Regions from separate parts of the Thalassospira sp. GB04J01 genome, predicted to be linked through region 2. Evidence: riboswitches for the same ligand, from Rfam matches in the RefSeq annotation. Region 2 holds a riboswitch; the other holds the start of a gene.

Region 1 (10,008 bases), on a different contig from region 2:
AATTTTTTCTATCACCCCATTACGTCTGCATACTTGACCTAATTTGCGTTATCGCAAATAGATGCCCCCATGAATGAAATCTTTATTGGCAAGAAATCATCGGCTGCGGGTGGATGGGGTGCGCTGAAAAGTTGCGGTAAGCAGCTTTTACAAAGCGGCAGCGCCCTTACCGGTGCCCGCACGATGCTTAAGGCAAATCAGCCCAACGGTTTTGATTGCCCTGGTTGCGCGTGGGGTGATCCCGAGCATGGATCATCGTTTGAGTTTTGCGAAAACGGTGTCAAAGCGGTGTCGTGGGAAGCAACGCAAAAGCGCGCCACACCGGCATTCTTTGCCAAACATACGGTTTCTGAGCTGCGCAAACTTTCCGATTATGAGCTGGAACTGAACGGGCGACTAACCCACCCGATGCGCTATGACGCGCAAAGCGACACCTATCTGCCGGTCGCGTGGGAAGATGCCTTTGCCGAAATTGGGGGCATTCTTAAAAACCTGAATTCCCCCGATCAGGCCGAGTTTTACACATCCGGCCGGGCCAGCAACGAAGCTGCTTATCTTTATCAATTGTTCGTACGCCTTTATGGCACCAACAATTTCCCCGATTGCTCCAACATGTGCCACGAAGCAAGCGGCATTGGCCTGCGTCAGGCGATTGGCGCTGGCAAAGGCACGGTCCTGCTCGAAGATTTCGAAAAGGCAGATGCCATTTTCGTGCTGGGACAAAACCCCGGCACCAACCATCCGCGCATGCTGGGTGATTTGCGCCGGGCCGCCATTCGTGGTGCTGAAATCGTTGTCTTTAACCCGGTCCGTGAACGCGGTCTGGAACGGTTTTCCGACCCGCAGGCCAAACTTGAAATGCTGTCAGGCGGATCAACCGACATCGCCAGCCACTATTACCAGCCCCTTCTCGGTGGGGACATGGCCGCCGTGCGCGGCATGAGCAAGGCGGTGTTTGCCGCCGAAGATGCCGCCATTGCGGCGGGTCATCCATCCGTGCTTGATCATGATTTCCTAAGCCAACATTGCGAAGGCTTTGCCGAGTATCGCGCCACTGCTGACGCCACAAGTTGGGCCGAGATCGAAGACCAGTCGGGCCTGTCCCGGCACGACATCGAACAGGCGGCAAATGTGTATATGTCGGCAGAAAATGTGATCTGCACTTGGGCGATGGGTGTCACCCAGCACCTTCATTCGGTTGCGACCATTCGTGAAATTTCCAATTTCATGTTCCTGCGCGGCAATATCGGCAAACCCGGTGCCGGCCTCTGCCCGGTGCGCGGACATTCGAATGTGCAGGGTGACCGCACCGTTGGCATTAACGAAAAACCCGCCGATGCCTTCCTTGATGCACTGGAAAAGGAATTCGGCTTCACCGCACCGCGCAAACACGGGCACAATGTGCTGGGTGCGATTGGCGCGATGCTGGATGGCAGTGCCAAGGCCTTCATCGGGCTTGGCGGCAATTTCGCCCGTGCAACGCCCGACAGCGCCCTTGTCGCCAAGGCACTTAAAAACCTGAAACTGACGGTCAACATCGCGACCAAGCCCAATCATTCGCACCTGATGCCAGGCGAGGTCAGCTTTATCCTGCCGTGTCTCGGGCGGACCGAAATTGATCTGAATTCAGCCGGTCAGTCACAGGTCGTCAGCGTCGAAGACTCGATGAGTATGGTTCACGGGTCGGCGGGCATCAACCGTCCGGCATCGCCGCACCTATTATCCGAAGTTGGCATCATCGCCGGGATTGCCGAGGCAACCCTTGGCACCCAGACCGTGTCATGGCCTGCCCTTGCCGATGATTATGAACGCATCCGCAGCCATATCGAAGCCACCATTCCGGGCTTTGACGATTACAACACCCGCCTGCGCACACCACGCGGGTTCCTCCTGCGCAACAGTGCCGCACACCGGGAATGGAACACACCGACCGGCAAGGCCAATTTCTTTGCCGGCACCCTTCCCACCAGCACCGTGCACCAGCAGGCCCGCACGGCACAAACCCGTTTCGCGCTTCAGACATTCCGTTCGCACGATCAGTACAACACCACCGTTTATGGTCTTGATGACCGCTATCGCGGTGTGTACGGCGAACGCAACGTCATCTTTATCCATCCCGATGATCTTGCATCACTTGGCGCACAATCTGGCGACCGGGTGAATGTCATTGGCGAATATGATGATGGCGTTAAACGCGTTGCACCGGATTTCCGGTTCGTTTCATACGATATCCCACGCGGCAGCGTTGCGGGCTATTACCCGGAACTGAATGTACTGGTACCGCTGGGCAGTACCGGGGATCAAAGCGACACGCCAACGTCAAAATCGGTCATGGTATCGTTTCAAAAGGAAGCAGCGGCGTGACCGGGACTGTGCCCGAAACCGCACCTAAAACCGCATCCAACACCCCGCCTGAGAGCGAACAATTCATGTATCTGGTTGCGCGCCTTATCACCGCGCAACCCGACCTTACCTCGATACAGGCAGGCATCATCATCGCAGCAGAGCAAAATATTGCCCGCGACAGCCGCACATTCGCCCGCCTTCTGGGCCTTGCCCATGCGCTTGTCCTGCGCGAGATCACCACACTTTGCGATCAAAACCGCCTGACCATCACCAAACAGGATGCACGCACCCTGCGAACGTTTTACGAGATGGCCGGAAGCCTTGATTAATCTGCTCTTGGTACAAGGGCTAGTTTCCAAATAATTGATATGAGAGTATCATTTAACCACAAAATAACAGGTTAATTGATATGGTAATATCACTTGAATCATTTTCACCAGAACAAAGCGCGCGCAATGTCGGTGTCGCGGCCAAGCAATTGCGCCTTTCACGGAACCTGACACGCAAGGACCTAGCCTCACGTGCAGGTGTGCCTGCTCCGACCTTGCGCAAATTCGAAGATACCGGTCTGGCACCGTTCCTGACCGTTATGCGCTTGGCGCACGCGCTCTCTCGCGATGCGGTTCTGGGGGAAATTTTTGCGCCTGCTGATGATCTTCCCAACAGCATTGACGAAATGCTGGAAACCGAAAACACCAAGCCCCGCCAACGTGCAAGGCGCAAAACATGACCGATCTGGTTGCGCAGCTTATTGCCGCCCAGCCAGAACTAACGCCAACACAGGCAAGCACCCTGATCACAGCACAGCAAGATATCGCCCATAACAGCCGCACATTTGCCCGCCTTCTGGGCCTTGCCCACGCGCTTGTCCTGCGCGAACTTAATGCGCTTTTATAATCGGATAATGTTCTAGAACTGGTAAAGCGCGATGACCGTACATTGCGCACCTTCTGTGAACCCGGCAAAGATGCCAAATTCACCCTGACATCCTTCCCCTATGATCAAATCTCTGAGCGAAAGTCTGACCTATCGCGACTTTCGTCACCCCGGAAAAGTCTCATTGAATAAGTCACGGAGATGGTTGGTATTATGACTAAAAATCTAAATTTAGCGCTCAAAAACTCATTACAAGCCAGCTTAAAAAGATCAAACGCATATGCAAGATGACCGAAGCGGATACCAATGCTATGGTTTAACCATTCGTCATATTCAAAATGACCTGAGAGAATATGACCATAACATCAAAACTATCCAGAAATCGGGTTAAAACAAACGCTTACCATTTCCTTAAAAACTTGGAAAAGTTGTCATGCCAATAAAACAACATAAGGGAAAAATATTACGTACACTGATCACTATTGTTTCGAAAATCACCCGCGATAACTTTGACAAGATCAATGATCCAAATATCACTCAGTCGATAGTTTCGAACGAAATATTAGAAAAACTAGATAAAAAATCAGACAAATGCGGAAATAATCTAAAAAGATCCGTTTTTTTTACAATCCTAGCCGACGCACTAATAATAATTTTAAAAAACAATCCAGATTTTACAATTGTATTTCTTGGGACTAGCATAAAGAAGTTTGATGGCTTAATGGAAATGATAATTTACGTTTCCAACCATAACTTATTTTTATCATCAATATACATTGTATCACTGACCTTTTATCAGAGCATAATTAAGAAAATCTGCGAAAATAAAACAAAAGGTCAAGACAATTTTATACTTTTCAGTTCCTATTTTGAGGCTGCACCGGCTGAATTTATGTTTGACGCACAAAACTTCTCCGAGTTCCCAAAGATAAAAAAACTAGTTTTGATAAATGGAACCACTCTGATGCTTTTTGTGATGCTGGGAATAGCATTTCATTTTTATGCATTGTTGGTTGGTGCCATTGATATAATTCAACACCCACTTTTAAACGCATGGGCCACTTGGGTATTTATCTCGGTGACTGCTTTATTCAGCATACTCTCAACACTTCTAATGACTTTACTAGCAATACTACCACTTATAGCAGAGCGCTAAATTAATATTAAAAATCGATACACCGCCCCTTGTTTTCCCAATCGCCAAAGCGGGTCGGTTCCGGGCCTTTCGGGCCGCCGATTTCGCGCTGTTTTGCAGCGGCTTCCTTGGCGGCCTTGGCTTCGGCAAGGGCGTTGATCGCGTCCTGAGACAAGGCCGGGGCCATATCAGCACCCGCGATCTCTTCGTTCTTTTCTTCACTTGTTTTTGGTTCGGCCTTATCTTTTGGCTCGACCTGATGAATGACGGTCTCGCGAAACTTTCCGGTCATTCGGCTTCTCCTATTTTAGGGCCTGCACCCTGTAATTCACATTTGCCCAAGAAATAGCGTCCTGACCACCGTTGGGCAAGCCTGCGTATGGCGCAGCCGAACCGCGCAAAATGCATGGGATTTCAATCCTTTGGAATCAAACGTGGAATCGTATTCTGGTCTGATGGAAAAATTTGGCGAAAACTGACTCTTTCCGTGTGCCCTTAAAGCCGCTATTTCAGGCATACGAGCAAAACAAGGAGAAACCATGCGTCCAATTCCTCAGCGTATCGCCGAAGAACTTTCGGTTCGTCCCGAACAGGTCATTGCCACCATCGAGATGCTCAATGAAGGTTCCACCGTTCCGTTTATCGCCCGCTACCGCAAAGAAAAAACCGGCGGGCTTGATGACACCCAATTGCGTACGCTGGAAGAACGCCTGAGGTATCTGACCGAACTTGAAAGCCGCCGGTCCTCCGTGCTTGAAAGCATCCGCGAACAGGAAAAACTCACCCCCGAACTTGAAGCCGCCATTAACGAGGCCGACACCAAGACCCGCCTTGAAGATTTGTACCTGCCTTATAAGAAAAAGCGCCGCACCAAGGCACAGATTGCCCGCGAAGCCGGGTTGGAGCCGCTGGCCGATGGCTTGTTTAACAACCCGACCCTTGATCCCGAGATTGAGGCGGCAAAATACGTTGACGCGGAAAAAGGCGTTGAGGACACCAAGGCCGCCCTTGATGGCGCGCGCCAAATCCTGATGGAACGCTTTGCCGAGGATGCCGACCTTGTCGCCAAGCTGCGTAACCTTTTGTGGAATGATGGCGAAATCACCGCCAGCGTGATTGAGGGCAAGCAGGCCGAAGGGGCGAAATTCTCCGACTATTTCGAACATTCGGAAAAAGTCAAAACCTGCCCGTCGCACCGCGCACTTGCCCTGTTCCGCGGCCGCAACGAAGACATCCTGCAACTTAAACTCACCTTGGGTGCCGAGGACGAAGCCCGCCCGCGCAGTCAGGCGGGGCGCGCCGAAATAATGATCGCGGCCCACGTCGGGATTGCCGATAAGGGCCGTGCCGCCGATAAATGGCTGGTCGATACCGTGCGCTGGACCTGGCGGGTCAAATTGTCGCTGTCGATTGAGCTTGATCTGTTTGGGTCCCTTCGTGACAGCGCTGAAGAAGATGCTATCAAGGTCTTTGCCAATAACCTCAAAGACCTTCTTCTGGCCGCTCCTGCCGGGCAAAAGGCCACCATGGGTCTTGATCCGGGCGTGCGTACCGGGGTCAAGGTTGCCGTGGTCGATGCGACGGGCAAACTGGTCGATACCGCGACGGTCTATCCGTTCCAGCCGCGCAATGATGTGGAGGGCGCGATTAACACCATGGCCGCCCTTGCCGCGCGCCATAAGATCGAGCTGATCGCGATTGGCAATGGCACGTTTTCGCGTGAAACCGATGACCTTGCCGGGCAGATGCTTAAACGCTTCCCGGCCCTGACCGCGACCAAGGTTATTGTCAATGAGTCGGGTGCATCGATCTATTCCGCGTCGCAATTTGCCGCCGAAGAATTCCCCGATCTGGATGTATCGCTGCGCGGGGCCGCCTCAATCGCGCGCCGTTTGCAGGACCCATTGGCCGAACTGGTCAAGATCGAACCAAAATCCATCGGGGTTGGGCAGTATCAGCACGACGTATCGGAAACCAAACTGGCCAAATCACTCGATGCCGTGGTTGAGGATTGCGTGAACGGGGTGGGTGTTGACCTCAATACCGCATCGATCCCGCTTTTGACCCGTGTGGCGGGCTTAAGCGAAACACTGGCGCGCAATATCGTCGGATACCGTGATTCAAACGGCGCGTTCCAGTCGCGTACTGACCTTAAAAAGGTCGAACGTCTTGGACCCAAGGCGTTTGAACAATGTGCGGGCTTCTTGCGCATTCGCGGGGCCACCAACCCGCTTGATGCGTCCGCCGTGCACCCGGAAGCCTATCCGCTGGTCAAAAAGATCAGTGCACAGGCATCGAAATCGCTTGCCGATTTGATTGGCGATTCGGCCTTCATCAAAACACTGCGTGCCGAAGATTACGCCGACGACACATTCGGTGTGCCAACCATCCGCGACATCATTGCCGAGCTTGATAAACCCGGCCGTGATCCACGCCCGGAATTCAAGACCGCCAAATTCACCGATGGTGTCAATGAAATCAAGGACCTAAAAGCCGGTATGAAGCTTGAAGGAACCGTCACCAACGTCACCAATTTCGGCGCGTTTGTCGATATTGGCGTGCATCAGGATGGCTTGGTCCATATTTCCCAACTGGCCGACAAATTTGTCGAAGACCCCCGTCAGGTGGTCAAGGCCGGTCAGATCGTCTCTGTCACCGTCATGGAAGTCGACGCCCCGCGTAAACGCATCGGGCTGTCGATGAAATCAGCGCCGGATTACGAAGGCACACGCGAACGCCGAAATGACAGCCAAGCTGCTGCCCCACGTGGCGGGCAGGCACATTCAGGCGCACGCCCGAACCACAATCGCGGCAATGGCGGTGGTGGTAATTCTTCGCGCAATTCCGCAGGTGGGTCCGCTGGCGCATCATCTGGAAATGATGCGATGGCCGCCGCCCTGAAGGCCGCGATGGAACGCCGTAAATAAGCGCCACGTTGCGCGCACATAACGCGTTTTGATCAAATAAAAGGGCGGCGGGACTTGGCGCAAACCAATCCGCCGCCTTTTTTGGCCTTCGGATATCGCGCACCATACATAGGGCGAATTGACAGAAAGCACGGAAAAACCCATGTTGCAGGTTCACCAAGGGGAGCCTCGACAGGAGGCTGAGAAACTGCCCCGTGCAATCAAAGCACATGCGCAGTGACCCGTTGAACCTGATCCAGTTCATACTGGCGTAGGGACGGTGCGAACGTTGCAAACGCTTTAAACAACGTTCTCCATCATTCCGACTTCGAACTGGGTCTCCAACGCTGCGACACAAGACGCATTGGAGCCTCGATATGACGACCGACCTTTCCCAAACCACAACCGATCTTTTTGAGCGCATGCGTGCGACCAATCCGCTGGTCCAGTGCATCACCAATTATGTCGCGATGAATTATGCCGCCAATGTCTTGCTGGCGGCGGGCGCCTCCCCCGCCATGGTGCATACGCCCGAAGAATCCGGTGAATTTGCCGCCATTGCCAGCGCATTGACCGTCAATATCGGCACCCTGTCGCCCAACTGGGTAGAAGGCATGATTGCCGCGGCAAAATCGGCCAACACTGCAGGCAAACCATGGGTGCTTGATCCGGTCGCGCATTTTGCAACCGGGTATCGTCAGGGCACGACGACCGAACTCCTTAAACTCAACCCCACCGTCATTCGCGGCAATGCATCGGAAATCATCGCCCTTGGCGGCGGACAAAGTGCTGGTCAGGGTGTCGATAGTGGCGATCCGGTCGAACAGGCCGAGGATGCCGCACGCACCCTTGCCACCGCACAGAAGGCGATTGTGGCTGTGACCGGCGAGGTTGATTTCGTCACCGATGGCACGCGGTCGGTGCGCATTGCCGGAGGATCGGACCTGATGCCGAAAATCACCGCCATGGGCTGTGCGTTGACGGCCCTTACCGGCGCCTATGTCGCCATTGCGCCGGATCAGGCGTTTGAGGCAACGGTTGCCGCCCTTGCCAATTTTGCCGTTGCCGGCGAAATCGCCGCAAAGTCGGCACATGGCCCGGCATCGTTCATGACGGCCTTTGTCGACGGGCTCTATACCCTTGATGCAAAAACTTTTAACGCCAACGCCCGGATCACTGCCCAATGACGTCCTTTGACCTTTCGCTGTATCTGGTTCTCGACCCTGACCTGTGCCGGACCCATTCGATGGTTGAAACTACCATGGCCGCAATCGGCGGTGGGGCAACGATTGTTCAGTTGCGCGACAAGAAAGTCGGCACCGAAGGCCTGATCCGGATCGGGCGTGAATTGATGGATGCCATGGCGGGCAGCGGTGTTCCGTTGATTGTGAATGACGATATCGATGCGGCCATCGCGATTGGCGCCGATGGCCTTCATGTTGGTCAGGATGACATCTCCGCACAAACCGCCCGCGAACGCCTTGGCCGTGACAAGATCATCGGTCTTTCAATTGAAAATGAAGCCGTCGCCCGCAAAGTTGACCCGGCAATTGTCGATTATGTTGGCGTCGGTCCCATCTTTGCCACCGCGACCAAACCCGATCATAAACCCGCCATCGGCTTTGACGGTTTGGCGCACCTGATCAAGATTGCCAAACTGCCATCCGTTGCCATTGGCGGGCTTAAACGGGATCATGTCGATCGGGTTTTTGCCGCAGGTGCCAACGGACTTGCCGTGGTATCGGCCATTTGCGGACAACCTGATCCCGAGGCCGCGGCACATAAAATCGCAACCGAAATTATGGCCACAAAGTCGGCATTGACCTCTTGAAATCTGGCGAATGTGCCATGTGACCCAAAGATATTTGCATGATTCTGCCCAATGCCCGTTTCCGTAAATGGTTGCGGGCATTGAATTTTTTGGTCCATGCATGGCTGCCCATCGCCCAAAGCACGAACCGGCACGGAAATGCCTCAATTGCGCCGCGAATTCTTCTGCTTCGGGGGGCATCTTTGGGGCATGGAAAATGCACAAACGCGCGAGGGATATCATGTTGAAATCTTTGCGTAGCAAACCGGTTGCCATTGCCCTGGCCTCTATCTTCATGGGCACGACGGCCGCCTTGGCTGCAATCAAGATCGCCCCGAAACCGACCACGGACAGTGTGACCGTTTATTCGGAAATACCCGAGGGTCAGGTGATTCTAAGCCATCAGGATGGCACGATTGCCTTTAATCGAAATTGCAAAAGCTTCCCCTGCCAGCTTGATATCTCATCGCTGTCAAAGGGCGAATACGATGTCATGATCCGCAATGGCACCGACATCCAGCAAATGGTCGCCCTGTATAAGGAATAATTCCCGATCAACCCGATGGCGGCATCGTCCCCGTCCCCACCCCAGATGCCGGATGGAAAATTTGCAACCTTTCGGGAACGTTTTTCCATCTGACAAGTTCATCATACAGGGCTGGACAATCGCCCGTTGCCACACGCGACATTGCATTAAAGCGCTGTTGTCCTAGATAAAGGCCACAGACATCTTCTTTGCCGCGAGGATGAAAGCCCGCAACAAAGGTTTACAACAGGTTGCACGGGAATTTAACTTTCACCCAGCGCGCAAAAAGGGATATGTTGCGTTACCGCACAGACCAATAATGAAAGTCGAGGAACTGTATCATGGCATTTGAACTCCCAGCACTTCCGTATGCACACGACGCGCTTGCACCCGTCATGTCGGCTGAAAC
Region 2 (10,008 bases):
GCGTGATCTTCTTTGTCATCAACCTGCCGTTTTACTGGCTGGCCTATAAACGCATGGGGAAGGCATTTACGCTTAAAACCTTTGTCGCGGTCGGGTTGGTATCGATCTTTTCCAAACTGACCCCGATGATGGTCGATTTCACCATGCTCAACCCGATTTATGCGGCGGTTGCGGGCGGCGCGCTGATGGGAATTGGCCTCTTGATGCTGTTTCGTCACCGTGCAGGCCTTGGAGGGATCAACATCCTCGCCCTTTATCTACAGGAACATTTTGGCATCCGGGCGGGCTACGTGCAGCTTGCCATCGACATGATCATCCTGATCATCGCCTTCCTGACCCTGCCGTTTGATAAAGTCCTTCTGTCGATCTTAGGTGCCGTCGTCCTCAATCTGATCATCGCGATCAACCACCGTCCGGGGCGATATTTGGCGGCGCGGTAATACTTCACCACTAAAGATAGATTGGTAAATCGTCACGTAGAGTTCGTGAACATTAAGAATGCCACATAGATCGATAGGCACTCCTGTCGAGCGGCTTTTCTTTTTATCTGATTCGTGCGTAAATTTATCAATCAATAGCAATGCGAGGATGCTTCGATGGGAAACATACTTAAGATACTCGCCGTTCTCGAGATGGTTGCCGCAATCGCTTTGGCTATAATGACCAAAAATCACGGCCCACAAATGGCAGGATGCCAAGGTATTGAAGATATTCTGGCACGAATAGATTGCGAAGAAATGACAGCCGGAATTATGACTGGGCTAAGCAGCGGGATTGTCTACATTTTAGTTGGGGGAGCGGTAGGGGCAATCGTGCTTTACGCTTTAGGTCATATTGTCACGCTCGTCGAGGACATCCATCGACACTCGCTCGGCAAAAGTTAATCCCGAATGACACGACCGAAAAGTTTAGAATGCGACTTTCGCGGCTAAGGCAGACTGAAACCGTTCGCCTATTTGGCTGGCTAGATTGCCAGAGCCGACTTATGAGGTCTAATAAACATTATCAAAGATGGAATTGTTTGCTCGAGTTTGATCGTGACCCGAGGGCCGAGTTGACCGCTAGATGTCTCATAGCACCATAAAGCAGTGTCTGCTCATATGGAAAAACCCGGACATCGTTTGAAGATACTGATTCAACTGGGAAAAAATGGCGATCCCTGCAGGACTTGAACCTGCAACCTACAGATTAGAAGTCTGTTGCTCTATCCAGTTGAGCTAAGGGACCGCAGTGTGGGGTGGTTACAAACCCCAGGGCATGGCATTGGGCGCCTGCCCGTAAGTATTTCAGGGTTTAACGTCCCCTGTCAGACAAACGGGGCGGAAATCCGCCCCGGTGAATGGTCTTTGACGTTCCGCTATCCAGAAGTCCGCCCGCAATCAGACGACGCGTTTAAACGCGAAGTTATCGGCATAGGCCTTGATCTGGATTTTACGGCGTTTGGGCTGCTCGACGTCGGCGATCAATTTGTGTTTCGCGGCGAATGCCTGTGCTTCTTCAAGCGTTTCGAAATACATTCTGACCTGACCGCGGGTATCGGTGGAACCGATCCATCCCATCAGCTGATCCGCGACTTTTTTCGCACCCGGTTCAAATTCCATAACCCAGTGCTTGGTCGCAGCCTGACCGGACTGCATGGCGTTCTTGGCAGGTTTGTAAACACGGACCTTCATCGGGACCCTCGTCTTGACCGTCAGGATAAGATGGAGATGGCAGTTAAACGGGTTTCTATACCCCCTGCTATCACCCCATCTTTTACACCTTTTGCTGCCAATTGGAAATCCCATTGGAACTTCATAAAACAACAAAAGGGGAAAAGTGGTCGGGAAGGCGAGATTCGAACTCGCGACCCCCTGCTCCCAAAGCAGGTACGCTACCAGGCTGCGCTACTCCCCGAACGAGGGAGGGTTTAGCACCACACTTTGATGTGGGCAAGCCCGTATTATCGTTTTTATCGTAAAAACGTACAAAAAACCAAAGCCCGCAGATATCCTCTGCGGGCTTGCTATTGCTGATTGATATATGTCGTCCGAAATCCGGCCTTTAGCGCGGCAGGCCTTCGACCTTTTCGCCGACTTCAAATCCCATCCGGTCGGATGCCCCACCATTCAGCTCCAGCACAAAGCGCACCGGCTTTGGACCCAGAATGATGGCTTCCGACTGTGGCACGGTGCGTTTTTCAATACCGACAATCGTGCCCTTGGCATCAATGAACAGCATATCGAGTGAGATGAAGGTGTTTTTCATCCACATCGAAATATCCGCCGCCCGGCCAAAATCAAACAGCATGCCCGCGTTATTGGCCATTTCGGTGCGGTACATCAATCCACGTGATCGCTCATCGGGTGTTATGGCCATTTCCACATTGAAAACTTCGCCATCCACCAAAATGCGGGATCGTTCAAACCCGGTTGCCTTTGCATTCAGTCCGGCAACAACTGCTGCACTGACAAAGCACACAACCAAGACCATCTGAAAAAGCGACTTCATACCCCATACCCTCTTAGTCTTCTAACACGCTCACGGGTGTCCTCCCGGATCGTGCCACCCCGCCACGGATCGCAAAGTGTCGTAAACATAGTGTCGTCGGGCTGTCTTCCACGGCTATGCGTCCATTTTATGACACGCAGGATATTTTCCGCTGTGATGGGTAACACAGGTGGTATTTCGATCCCGTTAATGGTTGCCCACACCCCGGACCAACAGCGCGCCACCCCATACGGACTATATCCTCCGCCGCCAAGGACAAGGCTTCTTGGCGCCAATCGGGTCATCGTCCCCACGACTTCCCAGATCGACTGATTGCCCAAAAGCTGTTTCGACAGCGGATCTTCCGCTAATGTATCACACCCACATTGCAAAACAATGGCTTGTGGCACAAAACTTAATGCAAGAGGAATGAAATATTCATGAAGAACATAGCGCATCTCATCATCGTTCATCCCGGCAGGCATCGGCAAGTTGCGCGCCATGCCCCCGGCGATGTCATCAATCGCCCCCGTCTTGGGCCACAGGTCTTCCTGATGCATGGAAACTGTGAGAACCCGGTCATCTTCGGCAAAGGCAATCTGCACGCCATCACCATGATGGGCATCAATATCAACATACAGCACACGATCCAGCCCCGAATCGAGCAACGCATAAATCCCCAAAACCGGATCATTGAAGTAACAAAATCCCGATGCCCGGTCGCGCAATCCGTGATGAGTGCCCCCGGCAGGATGATGGACAATGCCCCCTTTCGCGATCATTTGAGCGGCAAGGATCGATGATCCGGCGGCGGTTGCCGGACGCCGGAAAATTTCCGGGTAAATCGGATTGCCGTTTTTGCCCAATCCGAATTTAACCATCATGTCTTCGGGAAGAATCTGATCACGTTCGGCCTGCATCACTGCATGCACATAATCAGGATCATGAAACCGGGTGAGTTGCGCTGGTGTCGCCACCGGCCCGGTGACATAGCTACTGTCATCGACCCAGCCCAGCGCATGCACCATATCAACCACCAACGATACACGCGGGATAGCCAATGGATGTTTTGGCCCATAGCTCGACCCACGGTAAATCTCGGCCGCGATCATGCGCGGGGGAATTTTGGCATCTCGAAAATCAGGAAGGGTCACAATAAAAGACCGGATCGAAGTGTGAATTCGGGCATGGTCCAAAGGATTGACCGTTTACACAGCTTGGCGCAAGCTCTGATTATCATTAGCTGCCCTTTCCATCATCGGATCGAAAGCCCCCACATGTCATCGCCCCACCGCAAAAGGTTTCGCCGGTACTTTATCGCGACATTGATCGTCATTTTCCTGATTATCATCGTACCGGTTGGTTTTGCCCTGAACGGGCTTTCCGATTTCGGTCTGTCAGGTCGACATGTAGCAGAACTCGATTTCACCCATGACCAAAACCAGCTATCGGGCAGCCTGATATTACCCGATGCCAGTCATCGTGGGCCGATTGCCCTTATCATTCATGGGGATGGACCACAGAACCGATTTTCCGATGATGGCTATTTGCCCCTGATCAACGCCCTGCTGGATCACGGGATTGGGGTCTATACCTGGGACAAAGCGGGCATAGGCGAAAGTTCCGGCAACTGGCTGGATCAATCCATGTCAGATCGCGCAAAGGAGGCCATCAGCGCCTTTGACGCAATAGCCACGGTACGTCCGAAACAAGCCGACAAAATCGGCTTGTTCGGTTTTTCGCAAGCTGGCTGGGTAATTCCCAAGGCCCTGTCGATGAATATTGGCATCGCCTTTGGCGTTGTCATCGGGGGTGCCGCTAACTGGCAGGATCAGGGCGCATTTTACATGCGCCAGCGCCTGATGAGCGATGGCATTGCCGATAATGAAATCACCAAACAGATCGCGCAAAGTCGCCTGCGCGATAGTGCAATTTTTGCCCCGAATGCGGATTATCAAACCTATCGTTCAGCTATAAACGATAGCTTTCCGATGTCAGAAGACCGGTTTGGCTTTGTCAAACGCAACATTACAGCAGATGCCCGGTCCGACCTGGCACGTATTGATCAACCTGTCCTTGCCCTGTTCGGCGCGGATGACCTGAATGTCGATGCCAAAAGCGATTCGGTCATTTATCGAGATGTCCTGATCGGGCGCCATCTACAAAATGACGTCATCCTGATCCCCGGTGCCAGCCACGGATTGTTGCGTAGCAATCTGTTCAACTATCAACTGGCATCAGAAATGCCCGAAGAACGCCAATGGCTATTTGCTGCGATGGGGCGCTATGCCTACGCGCCTGACGTCCTTGACCAAACAGTAAACTGGATCCGTCAGGTCACCAACAGCCCATAGCGGCAAATTGTATCGCTTTACAGTGCTGCCCGACCAATATCCCGATGCATGGTGGTTACAGCCTTAAAACCAAACAGATACCGCAACGGCCCGATATCCTGTGTCCCGGTCGCGCGAAAACCGCATCGTTCATAAAGCGCACGTGCACGCGGATTGATATCAATCACATCAAGACGAACCTGTGATAGCCCGCGTTCCCGCGCCGTGTCGGCCACCGCGGCCAAAAGTGCCGTTCCAACCCCCTGCCCACGTGCAATCGGATCGACAAAAATACCATCCATCAAAAGCGTATCCGCCGCCAGATCGCGTTCAAGCAGATCAAGCAACAACCCGCGCCACAATCCACCCCACGCACCATACACCGAACAGATATCGGACAAACCACCCCCGACGAAGGCGCCTGCCGTGGTTTTAAATCCGGCGACGCCCAGTAACCCGCCATCCTCACCAATCGCACTGATGGCATGGCTCGACACCATCACCTGTTTTAAAAACGCCAATGCCTTGTCTTCGGGGTTCATCACATGGGCGAGCTTTTGACGGAACGCTTCCCAGAACAGGGCACAGGCCGCCTCGCGATGTTTATCGGCAATGCCGGGCTGAAGGGTAAATCCCTGATGCTGCATTTTTGTGTTCCAAGCGCCTTTCCAACCACACCCAAACAAAAATAGACAACCCGTCTGAAATAACAATCACAGGCTGTGACCCAGCTCACCTTTTCAAATCATCAGACCAATGCATCAACACCCCAAACAAAGGGGGGGAAACCGAAATTTCACGCCGTGACATGCTAGGGCCCATTGCGATCAATTGTTACAAAACTTGACGCGGGTAAAATGTCTGCGCATAGTCCCGTCATCTCCGGGGGGGCCGATCGTAAATCGGCTGAGAGGTTTGGTGTTGCCAAACGACCCTTTGAACCTGAACCGGTTAAGACCGGCGTAGGAAGGATCGTATGACCAACACGACACTCACGCCCGCTGCGGCACCCAATCCAACCCAGTTCGATATTGACCTGCGTTCTGCCCGGGTGGCATTTGGCGGCGTCGATATTTTCCATGACCTTGATCTTAACCTGCCTGCAGGCAGTTTCACCTGCTTGCTCGGGCCAAGTGGTGTGGGCAAAAGCACGCTTTTGCGTTTTCTCGCCGATCTGGTCGAAGGCGATGTTAGCGGTAACATCACCTGCTCGGATGGGACTCCGCTTAAGGGTCGCATTGCCTATATGGCGCAGCAGGACTTGCTGTTGCCATGGCGCACGGTGCGCGAAAATGTCGAACTTGGTGCATCCCTTCGCGGGCAACGCCCCGATCATGACAAGGCCGACCGCCTGATTGCGGAGGTCGGGCTGAGCAACGCCGCCCATCTACGCCCCGCCGAGTTATCGGGCGGCATGAAACAGCGCGCCGCCCTTGCCCGCACCCTGATGGAAGACCGACCGGTTGTCCTGATGGACGAGCCATTTTCCGCCCTTGATCCAGTCAATCGGTTGCGCCTTCAGGAACTCGCTGCACAGGTGTTGCGCGGCAAAACCGTCCTTCTGGTCACCCATGATCCGCTAGAAGCGCTTCGTCTTGGCGACTTTGTCCATGTTCTGCGCGGCAGCCCCGCCCGCCTGCAAGACGCCATCACCCCGGCAGGCCATAGCCCGCGCGACATCACCGATGCCGATATCTTGCGCCAGCAGGCCCAATTGCTGCGTCAACTGGGCGCCAATGAAACCGCAGCAGCAGTGTCGGAGAATGCCCAATGAGCATCCCGGCAAAGCACACCCCACTGTCTGAACGGCGGCTTTTGAAAATTGCCCGCCCGATCATCATCATTGTTGCCCTGATTGCGACATGGCAACTGACCGTGACCCTGACCGGGGCGCCGAAATACATGCTGCCGACCCCGGTTGATGTCTGGCACACCCTGATCACCCGTTATGCGGTGTTGTTTGATCATGCGCGATATACCATTGCCGAAACGGTGATTGGCCTGTTTGCCGGGGCGACCCTTGGCGCGCTGGCGGCCATTCCGATGGCGCTATTTACCCCCGTCCGGTTCTGGTTGATGCCGATCTTGCTGGTGTCCCAAGCCATTCCGTTTTTTGCCTTGGCCCCGCTTTTGGTCCTTTGGCTTGGATTTGGCTTGGCATCCAAGATCGCCATGGCAGCGCTTATTATTTTCTTCCCGGTCACCGTCGCCTTTTTTGACGGATTGGCCCGCACCGAACCCGGCTGGCTTGATCTGGCGCGCACCATGGGAGCCAGCCGGTGGCGTCTTTTGACCCATATTCGTTTGCCTGCCGCCCTGCCCGCATTTGCATCGGGCTTTCGCGTTGCCACCGCCGTTGCCCCGATTGGGGCGGTGATTGGTGAATGGGTGGGATCAAGCCACGGGCTGGGATATTTAATGCTGCACGCCAATGCGCGGGTTCAGATTGATATGGTTTTTGCCTGTCTTTTGATCCTGTGCGCGTTTTCGATCACGCAATATTTCATTGTGGATCGCGTGCTACGTGCCGCCCTGCCGTGGCAACCCGACAGCCTGACACCGGTTCGATAACCCCCATCTGTTGCGACCGAAATGGCCGCGACACTAAAACTCATACAAATACGTAATGGCCCCTCAAAACAAAGGTTCATCCATGTCACGCCTGAAATCCATGATCAAAGTAGCCACCATTGGCGCAACATTAAGTGCCGCAATTTTGGGTTCATCAACTCCGGCTTGGAGCGCGGACAAGCTGACCATCCTGCTCGACTGGTTCGTCAATCCCGACCATGCGCCGCTGATTGTCGCCAAGGAAAAGGGCTTTTTTGCCAAGCATGATCTTGATGTTGAATTGATCGAACCATCCGATCCATCCGCCCCACCGCGTCTTGTTGCTGCTGGTCAGGGCGATGTTGCCGTCAATTATCAGCCACAGCTTCATGTGCAGGCCGCCCAAGGATTGCCGCTGACCCGCATCGGAACGCTGGTGGCAACCCCGCTCAACAGCCTGATTGTCCTGAAAGACGGCCCGATCAAGGAAATCGCCGATCTGAAGGGCAAGAAAATCGGCTATTCACTGGCCGGGTTTGAGGATGCGCTGCTTGGCACCATGCTGGGCAATCACGGGGTATCAATTGATGATGTTGAGTTGATCAACGTGAACTTCTCGCTGTCCCCGTCACTTTATTCCGGGCAGGTCGATGCGATCATTGGCGGATATCGCAATTTTGAACTGAACCAGATGGAAATTGAAGGCAAACCGGGCAAGGCATTCTTTGTCGAAGAAGAAGGCGTGCCACCCTATGACGAGCTGATCCTGACCGTGCGCAACGATAAAACAGACGATCCGCGCTTTGCCCGGATGTTGGCGGCCTTGGAAGAAGGCGTTCAGTACCTGATCAACCATCCCGATGATAGCTGGGATGCCTTTGTTGCCGCCTATCCCAACCTTGATGATGAACTGAATATCAAGGCATGGGCAGATACCCTGCCGCGCTTTGCGCTGCGCCCGGCCGCCCTTGATAGAGCACGATATGCCCGCTTTGCCGATTACATGGTCAAACAGGGCCTGATTACCGATGCCCCGGCCCTTGAAACCTATGCCACTGTTATTGAGTGATGATCGCCTAACCGACAAGTCCCCCCTGCTTTCGCATTGCTTGTCCCGGTGATTGCGAAGGCACCGTGAAAGGCCGGAACAACTGGACCGTTCCGGCCTTTCTTTATGTGTGCATCATCAACACCAACCGTTGAAACCTTGCATCGCATCAGCAGACGGTTACCTTATGGTCACCCTATAAAGTGCGACATCTACTGCAGGTCGCATCAACTCACAGTCAGGACAACCAAGTGCAAAGAAAAACCAAGCCAGCACACCACACCGAAACCGGATTTGAAAACCGGCACCCGCTGCCCGATCCGGTCAAACGGTCGTTCTGGCGGTTTTTGAAACGGCGCTATTTTGGTGTCGACGAATGGCCCAAAGCCAAACATCAGCACGGCAAAACCCCGGTCGAGGCCCCAGATCATGACGCCATCCAAAATCCTGACCCGACGCGTTTGCAGGTCACATGGATCGGCCATGCCACGGTTCTGGTGCAATATGGCGGGCTGAATATCCTGACCGATCCGGTCTTTGCCGACCGCGCATCGCCGTTCAAGCGTGTCGGACCAAAACGTTATAGCCAGCCGGGCCTGACCATCGATCAGTTGCCCAAGCTTGATCTGGTGTTGCTGTCGCACAATCACTACGACCATTTCGATCTTGATAGTTTGACCAAACTTGGCAACGGGCCGCGCTATGTCTTGCCGCTTAAAAACGGCACCTTGCTGGAAAAGGCTGGAATAACCGCGGATCGTTATGACGAAATGGATTGGGATGACCAGCTATCGCTTTCCGATGTGACCATCACCCATGTGCCGTCCAACCATTGGTCGAGCCGCACGACCAAGGACCGCAAGGAAATGCTGTGGGGTGGCTATATTCTTGAATTTGCCGATGGCTACCGGTTTTATTTCGTCGGTGATACCGGCTGGAACGAGGCGCTTTTTACCGAGTTGGGGGCACAATATGGCGGTATTGATTTTGGCCTGATCCCGATTGGGGCCTATGACCCGCGCGATTTCATGCGCAATGCGCATTGCAATCCCGAAGAAGCCGTTTCGATCATGCAGGTGATGGGCGTTAAGCAGGCGCTTGCCATTCATTGGGGCACGTTTGTCTTAACCGCCGAACCGGTTGATGAACCGCCTGTGCGACTGGCATCTGCCTGCACGGATGCGGGCTTTGGGCACGGTGACTTTATTGCCCCGCCGATTGGTGCAACCCGGTTCTTTGACGGTAAATCCGCCGCCCCACAGACAACATCGCAAAAGGTCGAGCCCACAGCGTCCCCGGCATAGCAGCCCCCATCAGATCGGTTTAGTGGTTATTCCGTCTCTATGCTAAGCATCAGTGATTGCGTCACAAAACCGTAACATTGATTGCTTTGCCATGAGCTTGACCGTCTTTCTTGCCGTTATGGGTGCTGCCCTGATGCATGCCGTCTGGAATGCATTGGTCAAGGGTGGCCCGGACAAACTGATGAACATGACCGCGATTGTGCTGGGTCATATTCCAATTGTTCTGATCCTGTTTCCCTTTGTGGACGTTCCCGCACGCGAAAGCTGGCCCTATCTTATTGGCTCGATCGGGCTTCATATCGGC

What was found. Region 2 has a riboswitch for thiamine pyrophosphate ahead of AMM48_RS16740 (ABC transporter ATP-binding protein). Riboswitches for the same ligand answer to the same signal wherever they lie in the genome.
Region 1: linked by a shared signal. The riboswitch ahead of thiM (hydroxyethylthiazole kinase) and the one ahead of AMM48_RS16740 (ABC transporter ATP-binding protein) in region 2 are both predicted to bind thiamine pyrophosphate.

What each region holds. Positions count from the first base shown of each region.
Region 1 is NZ_CCDX020000009.1:344,228-354,235, reverse strand. It holds gene AMM48_RS08870 (FdhF/YdeP family oxidoreductase) at 70-2,364, shown strand; gene AMM48_RS08865 (hypothetical protein) at 2,361-2,675, shown strand; gene AMM48_RS08860 (helix-turn-helix transcriptional regulator) at 2,756-3,076, shown strand; gene AMM48_RS22170 (hypothetical protein) at 3,073-3,243, shown strand; gene AMM48_RS08855 (hypothetical protein) at 3,656-4,378, shown strand; gene AMM48_RS22285 (succinate dehydrogenase assembly factor 4) at 4,386-4,649, opposite strand; gene AMM48_RS08845 (Tex family protein) at 4,897-7,284, shown strand; TPP riboswitch at 7,434-7,558, shown strand; gene thiM (hydroxyethylthiazole kinase) at 7,641-8,450, shown strand; gene thiE (thiamine phosphate synthase) at 8,447-9,094, shown strand; gene AMM48_RS08830 (hypothetical protein) at 9,315-9,620, shown strand; gene AMM48_RS08825 (superoxide dismutase) at 9,941-10,008, shown strand, end outside.
Region 2 is NZ_CCDX020000015.1:204,754-214,761, reverse strand. It holds gene AMM48_RS16785 (YitT family protein) at 1-440, shown strand, start outside; gene AMM48_RS16780 (hypothetical protein) at 597-884, shown strand; tRNA gene AMM48_RS16775 (tRNA-Arg) at 1,151-1,227, opposite strand; gene AMM48_RS16770 (ETC complex I subunit) at 1,380-1,673, opposite strand; tRNA gene AMM48_RS16765 (tRNA-Pro) at 1,820-1,896, opposite strand; gene AMM48_RS16760 (DUF192 domain-containing protein) at 2,044-2,490, opposite strand; gene AMM48_RS16755 (acetoin utilization protein AcuC) at 2,487-3,623, opposite strand; gene AMM48_RS16750 (alpha/beta hydrolase) at 3,747-4,823, shown strand; gene AMM48_RS16745 (GNAT family N-acetyltransferase) at 4,841-5,449, opposite strand; TPP riboswitch at 5,677-5,788, shown strand; gene AMM48_RS16740 (ABC transporter ATP-binding protein) at 5,779-6,576, shown strand; gene AMM48_RS16735 (ABC transporter permease) at 6,573-7,373, shown strand; gene AMM48_RS16730 (ABC transporter substrate-binding protein) at 7,456-8,421, shown strand; gene AMM48_RS16725 (MBL fold metallo-hydrolase) at 8,652-9,704, shown strand; gene AMM48_RS16720 (EamA family transporter) at 9,796-10,008, shown strand, end outside.